DNA from 3 places in the Sporosarcina beigongshangi genome. Region 3 is predicted to be linked to each of the others. Evidence: riboswitches for the same ligand, from Rfam matches in the RefSeq annotation. Region 3 holds a riboswitch; each other region holds the start of a gene.
What was found. Region 3 has a riboswitch for lysine ahead of R2B77_RS08965 (Na+/H+ antiporter NhaC family protein). Riboswitches for the same ligand answer to the same signal wherever they lie in the genome.
Positions count from the first base shown of each region.

Region 1: it holds a riboswitch for lysine, as region 3 does, so the genes downstream of both, R2B77_RS01660 (aspartate kinase) here and R2B77_RS08965 (Na+/H+ antiporter NhaC family protein) in region 3, are expected to answer to the same signal.
Region 2: it holds a riboswitch for lysine, as region 3 does, so the genes downstream of both, dapA (4-hydroxy-tetrahydrodipicolinate synthase) here and R2B77_RS08965 (Na+/H+ antiporter NhaC family protein) in region 3, are expected to answer to the same signal.

Region 1 covers NZ_JAWLIR010000002.1:225,356-229,646, reverse strand. The annotation lists gene uvrC (excinuclease ABC subunit UvrC) at 1-1,683, shown strand, start outside; lysine riboswitch at 1,731-1,909, shown strand; gene R2B77_RS01660 (aspartate kinase) at 2,002-3,228, shown strand; gene R2B77_RS01655 (YslB family protein) at 3,265-3,681, opposite strand; gene R2B77_RS01650 (succinate dehydrogenase cytochrome b558 subunit) at 3,907-4,291, shown strand, end outside.
Region 2 covers NZ_JAWLIR010000006.1:29,358-33,648, reverse strand. The annotation lists gene R2B77_RS04550 (GntR family transcriptional regulator) at 1-300, shown strand, start outside; gene R2B77_RS04545 (DUF7916 family protein) at 327-1,244, shown strand; lysine riboswitch at 1,355-1,532, shown strand; gene dapA (4-hydroxy-tetrahydrodipicolinate synthase) at 1,792-2,676, shown strand; gene R2B77_RS04535 (ABC transporter permease) at 2,885-3,670, opposite strand; gene R2B77_RS04530 (ABC transporter ATP-binding protein) at 3,686-4,291, opposite strand, start outside.
Region 3 covers NZ_JAWLIR010000014.1:3,132-7,422, reverse strand. The annotation lists gene R2B77_RS08970 (ABC transporter substrate-binding protein) at 1-597, opposite strand, end outside; gene R2B77_RS08965 (Na+/H+ antiporter NhaC family protein) at 855-2,420, opposite strand; lysine riboswitch at 2,565-2,744, opposite strand; gene yunB (sporulation protein YunB) at 2,870-3,634, opposite strand; gene R2B77_RS08955 (bifunctional metallophosphatase/5'-nucleotidase) at 3,681-4,291, opposite strand, start outside.

The DNA of each region.
Region 1 (4,291 bases), on a different contig from region 3:
AAAAATCGGGTGCGTAGCTATTTCACGGGCAGTCATGATGGGAAAACACAGCGGCTCGTAGGTGAAATTGAGGATTTTGAGTATATGGTCACCTCATCCAATATTGAGGCACTTGTGCTTGAATTGAATCTTATTAAACAGTACGACCCGAAATACAATATTATGTTGAAAGACGATAAAACCTATCCCTACTTGAAAATTACAACCGAGCGCCATCCTAAATTAATCATTACGCGGCAAGTGAAGAAGGATAAAGGGAAATATTTTGGCCCGTATCCGAATGCTTATGCAGCAGGGGAGACGAAAAAGTTATTAGACCGACTGTATCCGTACCGAAAATGTCAGACGATGCCAGATCGTGTGTGCTTGTACTATCATATCGGTCAATGTCTAGCCCCATGCGTCAATGAAGTTGATCAGGAGATTTATAAGGAAATGGTGGACGACATTAGTCGTTTCCTAAATGGCGGCTATAAAAGTGTCAAGAAGGAATTGACCGAAAAAATGTCCTCCGCTGCGGAAAATTTGGAGTTTGAGCGTGCGAAAGAGTATCGGGATCAAATTACAAATATTGAAGCAGTTATGGAAAAACAAGCGATGACAATGAATGATTTTACGGATCGTGATATTTTTGGTTATGCAATTGAAAATGGCTGGATGTGTGTTCAGGTATTTTTTGTACGGCAGGGGAAATTGATTGAAAGGGATGTGTCGCTGTTTCCGCTTTACCAAGACCCTGAAGACGAGCTACTGACATTCATCGGACAATTTTATGGGAAGTCCGAGCATTTGCTACCAAAGGAAATCTTATTATCTCAAGGGGTTGACAGTGAATTGGTTCGTCAGCTTCTGAACGTCAATGTATTTATTCCGCAACGAGGGAAAAAGAAATCATTGGTGGATCTTGCTATTAAAAATGCGGAAATGTCATTGAAGGATAAGTTTCAGCTGATGGAAAGGCAAGAACAGCGAACGATTGGTGCGTGCGAGGAACTGGGTGAGGCGATGAATATAACGATACCGCTTCGCATCGAGGCTTTTGATAACTCCCATACGTACGGGGCTGATCCTGTTTCTGCGATGGTGTCATTTGTCGATGGCAAACCGAATCGCAAGGATTATCGCAAATATGTAACGAAAACAGCTGCTGCGCATGATGATTATGGTGCAATGCGAGAGGTTGTGAGAAGGCGTTATAGCCGTGTGCTGACGGACGACTTACCGTTACCTGATTTAGTCGTCATTGACGGTGGGAAGGGGCATATGGAGGCGGCACGAGAGATTATTGAGGACGAGCTAGGACTTTCCATTCCTATTGCGGGACTGGCGAAAGATGATAAACACCAGACGGCGCAATTGTTGTATGGCAATCCCATTGATATGATTCCGTTAAAAAGAACAAGTGAAGCCTTTTATTTATTGCAGCGGATACAAGATGAGGTGCACCGTTTTGCCATTACATTCCACAGACAACGGCGTGAAACGAATTCATTAACATCTGCGCTTGACGGGTTACCGGGTGTGGGGCCGAAACGTAAGCAACAGTTGTTGAAACATTTTGAGTCGGTGAAAAAGATTCGTGAAGCCTCTGTAGAAGCTTTGCAGCAAGCGGGCTTGCCTGGGGCAGTTGCTAAGGGAGTTGAGGCGTATTTTCGTCAAGAGGCATTGCGAGAGAAAGAGTAATATGATAAAGTAAATGCACTGAATTTTTCACTTACAATTATATATGAAGTGAGGATAGAGGCGCGAATGCTAATAGTACATTTCCGGAGAGCGACAGCTCGGTGAAGGAAATTGAAAGGGGTATTCGCCGAAGCGGACAAATCGACTGTCACGATTGTTTGGCTGGATTTCCATTGAAGAAATGGGAGTCTGTCAGGTATTGACTACCTGGAGAGCTATCCGTACGGAGCATCTCTTTAATGATGTCTCCAATCGGACCCGGCTCTCAACTTATTGAGGGCCGTTTTTGCATACAGGAGAAAGACGGAGGAATGGATAATGGAACGAATCGTAATGAAATTCGGGGGGACTTCAGTCGCGAACCCGGAAAGAATCGCACGTGCGGCGCAGCTTGTAGTAAGGGAAGTGAATAGTGGCAAACAAGTTGCGGTCATCGTTTCGGCAATGGGGAAAACGACAGATGAGCTACTATCGCTTGCGAAAGAAGTGAACTCGGCGGCAGGTCGACGTGAGCTCGATATGCTTTTGGCAACGGGCGAACAAGTGACGGCATCCCTACTTGCAATGGCGATTTCTGGAGAAGGTGTGGAGGCACATTCTTATACAGGATGGCAGGCAGGTGTCCTGACGGAGTCGGTTCATGGCAATGCGCGCATTGAACAGGTACAAGCAGATAGAGTGAGTGCTGCCCTAACTTCGGGAACCGTCGCGGTCATTACAGGCTTCCAGGGAGCTGATATGCATGGTGAATTAACGACGCTTGGTCGCGGAGGTTCCGATACAAGTGCAGTTGCTATCGCTATTGCACTGGGGGCTTCTATTTGTGATATTTACACGGATGTCGAAGGGGTATTTACGACAGATCCAAGACTCATTAAACAAGCTCAAAAGCTTGAGGAAATATCCTATGATGAAATGCTGGAGATTGCGAATTTGGGGGCGGGTGTACTTCATCCACGAGCAGTTGAATTTGCGAAAAACCATCAAATGCCTTTGCGTGTTAGACCGGCTCATATAGAGGGGGAAGGAACGATTATCAAGGAGGAAATTGATTTGGAAAATAATTTAGTTGTGCGGGGCATCGCCTTTGAGCGAGATATCGTTCGGATAACAGTGATGTACAACGTCCCATACAATGGCTCACTTGCCAATATATTCACAGCTCTTGCGGAGCACCATGTCAACGTTGATATTATTGTTCAGACGATTAGAGAGGATGTCCAACCATCTGTGTCATTCTCTATCAAAAAAGAGGATTTTGCCGAAGTGATTAATGTATTAGAATCCAATAAAGAAGCACTCGGTTATAGTCGTGCCGATTTTGAAGTAGGTCTAGCGAAGGTGTCGATTGTTGGCAGTGGAATGGTGTCTAACCCAGGTGTCGCGGCAAGTCTATTTGAGACTTTACGCCAAGTAGACATTCCGATAAAAATGGTCAGTACATCGGAAATTAAAGTGTCTGTCGTAATTCCAGAGCCTGAGATGGAGAAGGCTGTAGCAGCCCTTCATGAACAATTTGGATTAGATGCAGTAAAAGGAAAATGAAAAAAAGAGATGTAGCCACCACGGCTACATCTCTTTTTAAACGCCAATTTTAGTTTTGGTATCCCATTTCACTTGGAATGTAACGCGTCCTTTTTTGGGTTGCGCTTCTCCGTAGCATTCAGTCAAAAGTCCGTTCAATTTCTGATACTGTTCTGCAAGAAAGCCTGCTTCTAGTTGAAAAGATCTGTCTTGGATATTTATCTCATCGCCCATAATCATTGTGAAAAAGGCCTCATCTTTTTGCATTTTTTCGAGGGAAAGAATTCCCCATCCTGCCTCTTGAAAGAACATTGGAAGCTCTTCAACGCTAAAAACAGGAAATTTCCTTGCGACTTCTTTTCCTGCCCAATAAAGAATATCACCTTGGTGAGTACCTAAAATACTAGGTAAGACATGGTCGCGTAAAAGGTCATAGCCGAAATGAGTCGGCGAAAGATTTGTATTATTTTCCAATCGTCTATGCAATCCTTTCGGATGAAAATAAGTGAAATACTTTTAATATAGAAGTAATATGTTCGTAACAAAAAACCACATCATCTTGACCTCTTTAAAACAGAGGAGTACAATGGACATGTTCTAATATTGTACCACGAAGAGGGGAACCGTCAATGATTGCTTCGTGTCTAAACGATGACAACACTGATTTGGTAACCTCAGTAATAAGGGAGGGTAAAAGACTTGTCGAGAGAATCAGATTTTTACTTGCGCCGTCTTCATTCATTGCTCGGAATTATTCCGGTTGGACTTTTTGTTGCCCAACACTTGGTCATTAACCACTTTGCAACACGCGGCGAGGAAGCATTCAACACTGCATCTAACTTCATGGGGAGCTTACCATTCGTTCTATTTTTAGAATGGTTCATCATCTACATCCCACTTATGTTCCATGCGTTTTACGGCCTGTACATAGCTTTCACAGCAAAAAATAACGTACAACGCTACGGGACTTTCCGTAACTGGATGTTCATGCTACAACGCGTTACGGGTGTATTCCTTGTAATCTTTATCGCATGGCACGTCTATGAAACAAGAATTCAGAAAGCATTGGGTGCTGAGGTAGACT
Region 2 (4,291 bases), on a different contig from region 3:
GCTTTACAACTATTTTATACGTCAGTGGACCTCGTGCCAGGGTTAACAAAGGAAATTGCAGAACAGTCCATCTATCAATATGTCGAAAGTGAGCTTAACTTGAGTATATTGTCCGCACAACAGGATGTAGAAGCAATGGTTGCCGAGAAGCGTGAAGCAGAAGCTCTTCATATTAAAGTGGGTGATCCCGTACTCTATATTTCCCGAGTAGGTCTTGTTGAAAATGATAGTCCATTAGAGTTTGTACAATCATTTTATCGTGCTGACCGCTATAAATTCAAAGTGAAAGTGACAAGATAAAATACTAATTAAATGGAGGAATTTCTGTGAAAAGATTATTAGATTGTACCGCTTCCGATTTTCAAAAAATGAATGGCCAAGACTTAAAGAAATCGATACGCGCATGTGAAGGAAGAGTGATGTTATCGGAGACGATGACTTCTGTAGCACCATTATATCCAGGTATTACAAATGCTGAACTTGCTGCTTCCTTTGGTGCGGATTTACTATTATTGAATTTATTTGACGTTTTTAACCCTGCCGTTGAAGGATACAAATGCGATGAGAATGAATCAATCATTCAAAAGGTAAAAGAATTAACAGGGCGTCCTATCGGTCTAAATTTAGAACCCGTTGATCTGAACGCTGAACAAATTGAAAAGCTAGATACTGTTTCAAAGGGGCGAACAGCTACCGAAGAAGCATTACGTGAAGCTAAAAAGCTAGGCTTTGATTTTATTTGTTTAACTGGGAATCCCAAAACCGGAGTGACAAACGAGGAAACAGTCGTTGCCATTAAGAAGGCACGGGAGATTTTTGGTGAAGAAGGATTAATCATCGCTGGGAAAATGCATGGCGCTGGTGTCGCAAACGAAACAGGTAGCGGCATTATTTCAGAGGCGACTCTTTCAAGCTTTATCGAAGCAGGCGCTGATGTTATTTTAATGCCTGCCCCGGGAACTGTGCCAGGAATCACAGTCGATACAGCTGAAAAATACGTTCGCTTCGTCCACGCAAAAGGCGCGTTAGCCATGCTCACTATCGGCACAAGTCAAGAAGGAGCAGATGAGGCAACAATTCGTCAAATCGCACTCAATAGTAAAATGGCTGGTGCAGACATTTACCATATCGGCGATACAGGATTTTATGGAATCGCGGTGCCAGAAAACATCATGACCTATTCAATCGTTATCAGAGGCAGACGCCATACGTATGTAAGAATGGCAGCGTCAGTTAGGCGCTAAACGAGGATTTATCATACCGCCCAAACACTCCACTTTACTTTCAACTTGCAATTGTACTGAATACCGTGTAAGGTGGTAATAATTTAATATTACTTATTTCGAAACTTTGAAGTAAGGATAGAGGCGCAAAAACCATTAGTAGACAATCCGAGGATAATGAGATCCTACGAAGATTGTAGAAAGGGGGATTTGCCGAAGTGGAGAGACACTCATTATCTCGAAGCTGGTTCTGCGTTGAATAAGTGCAGGATTGTCATATAGGAAACTATATGGAGGGCTATCTTATGCAAAGAAATAATCCATTATTTCACTGCAACAACGAGCCCTCGTTGTTGCTTTTTTGCGTCTACTGATAAATTGCCCTCCACCCTCTATTTTATTTTTTATTTATCAATTACGCCTTGGCGTAATTGCGTCCGGATTTTTTTCGAGCTCGCTCGAATAGCTTCCTTAAAAATCCGTGACATCCGCCGGAGGCTTTATCTGAATTCAGCAAAGGTTTTCCGCTGAATTCAGATAATAAAAAATGAATAGGATGTGGAGAATGATGAATTTCGGACAAATTGTAACAGCGATGGTAACTCCTTTTAATGAACATGGGGACATTGATTTTGAAGCAACCAAAAATTTGATTGAGTATTTAATCGCCAATGGGTCGGATAGTTTAGTGGTGTCAGGGACGACTGGTGAGTCCCCGACGTTAACGACGGAAGAGAAAATAGCATTATTCAAATTTACAGTGGAGGTTGTCGATGGCAGAGTGCCGGTAATCGCTGGAACGGGCTCGAACAGCACAAGGGAATCGATTGAACTGACGATGTTAGCAGAAGATGTTGGTGTCGATGCGATTATGCTCGTCGCTCCCTACTATAATAAGCCATGCCAAGAAGGATTGTTTCAACACTTCCAAACGATTGCAGCGGCGACTTCTTTACCAATTATGTTATACAATGTGCCGGGACGAACAGTTGTCAACATCGATGTCGACACAGTCATACGCCTCGCAGCAATCACTAATATCGTCGCGATTAAAGAAGCTAGCGGTAATTTGGATGCAATGGCTGAAATCATCGAGCAAACACCAACAGAATTTTCCTTGTATAGCGGCGATGACGGCCTAACTATCCCGGTATTAGCAATTGGTGGAGCTGGCGTTGTTTCTGTCTCCTCCCATGTTGTAGGAAATGAAATGCAAACAATGATTAAAAACTTCAAAATGGGCAATATCAAAGAGGCGGCTGCAGACCACCGTAAATTGTTGCCTATTATGAAAGCCCTTTTTGCCGCCCCAAATCCATCACCAGTAAAAGCGGCATTGAATCTAAAAGGAATCCCCGTCGGCGGCGTCCGTTTGCCGATGATTCCATTGAACGATGAACAGCTCCATTCATTGCAACGTACGTTGTCTAGTTATGATAGTGTGAGTGTTTGATCATCACGGTGACACATTCACCTAAACACTTAGAAAAACACCATGCCCTATTCAATTCAATCAGGATTAAAGTACGACGGATAAAAATGGCAGCAGCTGTAAGGTTCTGAAAGAGGACATCCGTCCGACTCTAAAAAGGCTATCCAAAAGTTTATTACACTTTTGGATAGCCTTTTTCATTGATATGAAAGTAAACACTTGATGTTCATTAAAGAGGCAAGTCCTTGCCCTTAAAAACACGTATACCAATGATATAAATAACAATCCCCACAACCCCAAGTATAGTAAATGGCAACCAATAACTATCTCCACTTAAAATAGCAGCTGTGTCAAACAGTGAATTCAACGATAGATATTTGAATCCCTCCAAACTATCACTTACCTGTGCCATCAGGTGAAATAAGAAGAAGGCAACCGGAATACCCGCACCTAATGCCAGCGAATGTTTAGATAAATTGAAAATACAAGAGAACATGAAAGAAATGCCACTTGTTGCAAACATAAGAAGAAATAAGCCTGCATTCAGCGCTATAAAATCTACCAAATAGGTACCCAAATCTCCTTGAGAAATGTGTATGGCTACCATTCCCGCAAGCGTCACGATTAAAAACATCGTAAAAACAGCTGCAATTAAGTACAATGCCTGTGTTCGTACGACTGCCGTTCTCTTAATTGGCGTCGATAACAAATAGGCCATCGATCCTTTGTCTACTTGGGAGGCAACTAAACTATTTGCAGTCATAATTATAAAAATAAGAGGCAATATAACACCATGAATCGAATAAAACGTTTGTGTCAGCATCCCTAAAAAGCTTGTATCACCTAACAGACTTGCTAACGGCGTATCTTTGACCATATCGGCCATATTTGTTAGCGTAGAAGGTTCGAATACGGCAATCAGCACTGCATTTAAAACACTTAATACGACTGTAAATACAATCCACAGTTTGTAATTAGCCCGCACTGTTTGTTTAAAAATCGTGGCATTCATCATGACAAGCATCCTCTCTTAATATAGGCTTTTGAAGTATTTTTCAAGTGTATACTTGATCTCTGTAATAAATTGAATAGGATATCCTTTTAACACCCGTAAAAATGGATTGATATCCTGGTCATTCACAGTAACCGTGATTTGATACTGATCCTCTCTTTTTTCTATAAAAGTGAAGGGTTCGGATAAAAACCTTTGATAGTCTTGTGAAGTAGAAAAAGCAATTTTATATACCTTATCTGTGTTGTGTTTCACTTCGATTGTTGGTTTAACCGCGATAATCTTCCCTTCTTTAATAAGCGCCACTTTGTCACAAGTATGCTCAACCTCTTCAAACATATGGCTCGACATAAAAATGGTTTTTCCTTTTTTCTTTTCCTCATTTAATAAATTGACAAATTCAACTCTCATTAACGGGTCTAGTCCTGTTGTCGGCTCATCAAGGATTAAGATGTCTGGATCAGCCATGAAAGCTGCTACAATCGCTGTCTTTTGCTTCATCCCTTTAGACATTCGTTTTAAATTTGCTGTCGGATCGAGTTGAAGCTTGTCAATCATTTCATTTGCATAAGACATATCTGTTAATCCGATTAATTCGGCTTGCCATTTTAAGAATTCTGTTCC
Region 3 (4,291 bases):
TAGACCTTTTGAATAGTCACTCGCGTTATCCTTGTAAATAACAGCTGTTTTTACATTTAAGTCATTTGCTGCAAAGTTCGCTGCAACTGTTCCTTGGAAAGGATCAATGAATGAAGTACGGAATACAAACTCATTAACACTTCCATCGTCTTTAACCGTTACTGTCGGGCTTGTACCTGATGGAGTAATAAGCGGTACTTCATTGCCATTAGCAATTTCAGCCTGTGCAACCGTCGCGCCACTTGTCGCCGCGCCAATAATCGCTACAACTTTATCTTGTGTGACTAATTTAAGTGCTGCATTTGTTGCTTCCGCAGGGTCAGACTTATTATCCACCTTGACTAGTTCAATATCCTTGCCGTCTACGCCACCTGCTGCGTTAATTTCTTCAACAGCTAATTCAATTCCTGAAAGTTCTGATGTCCCGTATGAGGCAACTGCTCCAGACAATTCTAGGTTAACGCCGATTTTAATCGTGTCGCCACCCTTACTGCTTGAACTGTCTCCATCTGCCTTTTCCCCTGCGCCGCACCCTGCCAATAGTCCAACTGCAAGAGTTGCTGTGGCGAATATGCCTGCGAATTTTTTTAATTTCAATTGAAATCCCCCTTGTGATTTAAAATTCTAACAATTTGAAACGTAGATATTGAATCCCCCAGTGTTCCTCCTTCATAGTATTTTAAAACTAAGAATTGAGTGATTACTACTTTCAAGATTGTTTTATAATCTTATTGACTAGTATATATACCTAACTGACTATTGTCAAAACATTTTTTTGTCCAAAAATTGTTTTAATATAATAAAAGAAGCGATGAATTTTCATCGCTTTCTCGTTTCAACCTATAATTATGCGGTTAGCTTACTGTTTCTCTTCTCGCCCTTATCGTCCAAATCGTAAATAATACGATGAGAATGATAATTACAGCGGCAAGGCCAATCCACACAGAGCCTGTTGCACCTAGTACGAAATAACCTATAGTAGCGACAATAGCACTAATAAGCGCATAGGGTAATTGTGTCGTAACGTGATCCATCAAGTTACTGCCTGCACCTGTCGACGACAAGATCGTTGTATCTGATATTGGTGAACAATGATCTCCAAACACAGCCCCTGCTAGAACTGCTGCAAGTGCCGGTAATAACATTTCAGGCGCGGCGTCAATCATAATTGTCCCGGCAATCGGAAGCAATATTCCGAACGAGCCCCATGATGTCCCCGTAGCAAACGCCATCAGACTTGCCAGGATAAAGATAATAACTGGTAAAAATGCAACTGGTAGATTTGCTCTTAACACGACTTCTGATAAATAAGCACCCGTATCCAAAATAGCAATTAAATCCGTTAAGGCCCACGCAAATATCAGGATCAACACGGCAGGCATCATAGATTGTACACCGCCTATAAAGGCACGAACCATCAGCTGCATTGAAGCAGTTTCATTGGATTTCATCTGTAACCCATATAGAATTGCAGCGGCTAATGCCCCGGCGATTCCACCTGCCAGCAAGGACAGAGGCACATCCGTATTCTCAAATATTGACCATATGCTTGAGGATCCACCAATCACATAGCCTGTCCAAAGCATCATGGCAAACGTGACAACTACAAGCGACACAATTGGCGCGACTAGATCGCGTACACGACCATAAGTGTGTGCAGGGAAATCCTCTTTTAATTGACCAGGAATCCCTTTATTCGGATCAAATAATTGGCCTTCCTCTTTCGCAAGCCTTTCATGCTTCTTCATCGTGAATAAATCGATATCCGTCCATGCAAAGAAGAAAACCATTGCAAGCGTTGCAACAACGTAGAAATTCATCGGTGCCATCATGATAAATGCAGACAACGGCGAATAACTGATAGCTGCAGCCCCTCCAAATATAAGGGCCATCTGTCCAATTAAGAACGCTCCCCAGCTTGAAATGGGCGAAATCGAACAAATAGGTGCTGACGTCGAATCGATAAAATAAGCCAATTTCGCACGCGAAATTTTATGCTGATCTGTAATCGGACGAGCAATTTGTCCCACGGCTAATGCATTAAAATAATCATCTACGAAAATAGCGATTCCTAGAAGTACCGTCAGCATTTTCGCTCCTCGCCCTGTCTTAATGCGACGTTCAGCCCACTCTGCAAACGCCCTACTACCACCAGACAAACTGACGAATGCTGTAATCACTCCAAGTAAAAGAATGAATAGCATAATGTAAATATTATACGTATTCAATGCCCCTTCATCCCAGAAGGAGACAATCATTCCATTCCACAAATACTTTATGGATTCACTCGGTGAAAAGGATGCTGTCAGTACAGCGGCAGCGATAATCCCTGATCCAAGTGATAGCAATACCCGTTTTGTTGCCAATACCATTACAATGGCAATTAGTGGCGGCAAAATCGACACCCATGTTCCAATCATTCTAAAAATCCTCCATATTGTTGGGTCGAGGCCCTTCATGGGGGAATAAAAAAACCGACTCCTATCGACACTTAGAGAAGTGTAATGGGAGTCGACCTTATCTACATTGCGTTTGTTGGATAAATAAATTGGCTTATCTAACGTACGACTTGTAGCTCATCATACATCACAAAGATGCATGACAGTGTTATCCCTATTCGGAATAACCCCAGCCTGTTGGACTTGACAACCCCAACAAACTTCGGCAAAGCTTCCTTTTACACACGGTCATAGATGTCAATCTCTCGTATGCTACTCATAAGCAATGCAGCCTCTACCCAATCGGTATTTTATTAACTATACTAGCCTAACAATAAACCGTGGTACTTTCAAGTCTTTTAAAAAAGGAAAGAGAGTATTTATTTTTCAGCCGAGGATAATATCTAGAATGTAGGACCCTTATGCATTACTTATTCCTGTTTCGGAAGTTGGACTGGAATTTCGACATTAGGCGCTGCACCTCCACCACCGCTGTAAACTGGAGGAACAGTTCCCGGTATAATCCCCATTGCAACCAAAATTCTTTGCTCCACTTTACTTTCTCTCGTGGCTAATGGCACGATAATCTGAACGTTCACTGTCAAAACAACATTCACTTCGACAGATGCACTGTTGATACCAAATTCCTTAATAGTCGGTTCAATATCAGTGTGTACTTCACCAATGACATGAAAACGAATGGGGATTTTAGGTCCTAGATTCCCTAGCAAAGGAATATTAAGCGCCTGGCCAACTGGCACAAAAAAGACGATTCCTTCTTGGTTTTCCATCGCCTGTGAATCGTATTCGATATTATCGCGCACTGGTAACACGTCAAAATTACCGGCTTCTGCCTCCTTAAGATGAGTAGCAACGAGTGCGTGTATCTCTCCCACTACCCGATTGGCGGCCTCCGCATTGATCTTTATTACCCCAGTAGACTCATTTGAACTAGTAGGAAACATCTCTTCAACACTAGGAAATGTAAGGTCCTTTGATGTAATCGCTTTGTTAATGACATGCGCAGAGATAATACGCGTTTGCGCCTCTGCATATCGAACATAGATGGGTGTCAATCTCATATTAACAATGTATAGGGATAAGGCAATTGCGATTAGAAATGCTGGAATAAGGAGCGGTAGCATTCTTCGTTTCTTTTTCCTAGATTTTCGAGAAAATTGACTTTGAAATCTCAAAACGACTCCTCCTGCTGTTACAATATGCAGAAAAGGAGCCGTTTATTCAGTACAATTCAGTGCCATACCAGCCTAGCACATCTCTGATTAGTTCTGGCATACAATAGTCTTTCTTCGCCTCTTGAAGAATCGGAAAGAAAAATCCAAATGTAAACATATCCAATGTCGCTAGCGTATACGATTGTCCTTTGACGACTTCTCGATTCCCGGCATAGAGCTTGCCATGACGATTCTTGTACAATCTTTCATGAATCATTGCCCCCATTAGCGTACCACGAAAGCCCAGTCCTTTAATTTCAATCTGTGGCCATTCTTCATTCAATGATAGCTCATATACCTCTTGTAGTTCTGCCCCGTCTAATGTGATGATACATGGATTTATCGGATGTGGTAATAACGTGTGCAAGCTTTCTTTCGTTACCCAGCCCTTGTCTAAGCTACCAAGAAAAATACCTGCGTTAAACAATGCACAATCCGCCTTTGTGTACGCGATTAAGGCACGACCAAAAAAGGAAGCTAATGGACTGACTCCAAATAAGTTTTGCGGTAGAGCCGTCGGATTATAATACACTTTCTCCTGCATTGCCTGCTTACCCGATTCGATAAGTCCAGTCACCTGACTGACGTCTTCCTCGGTACGAATCAGCTGATCTGCTC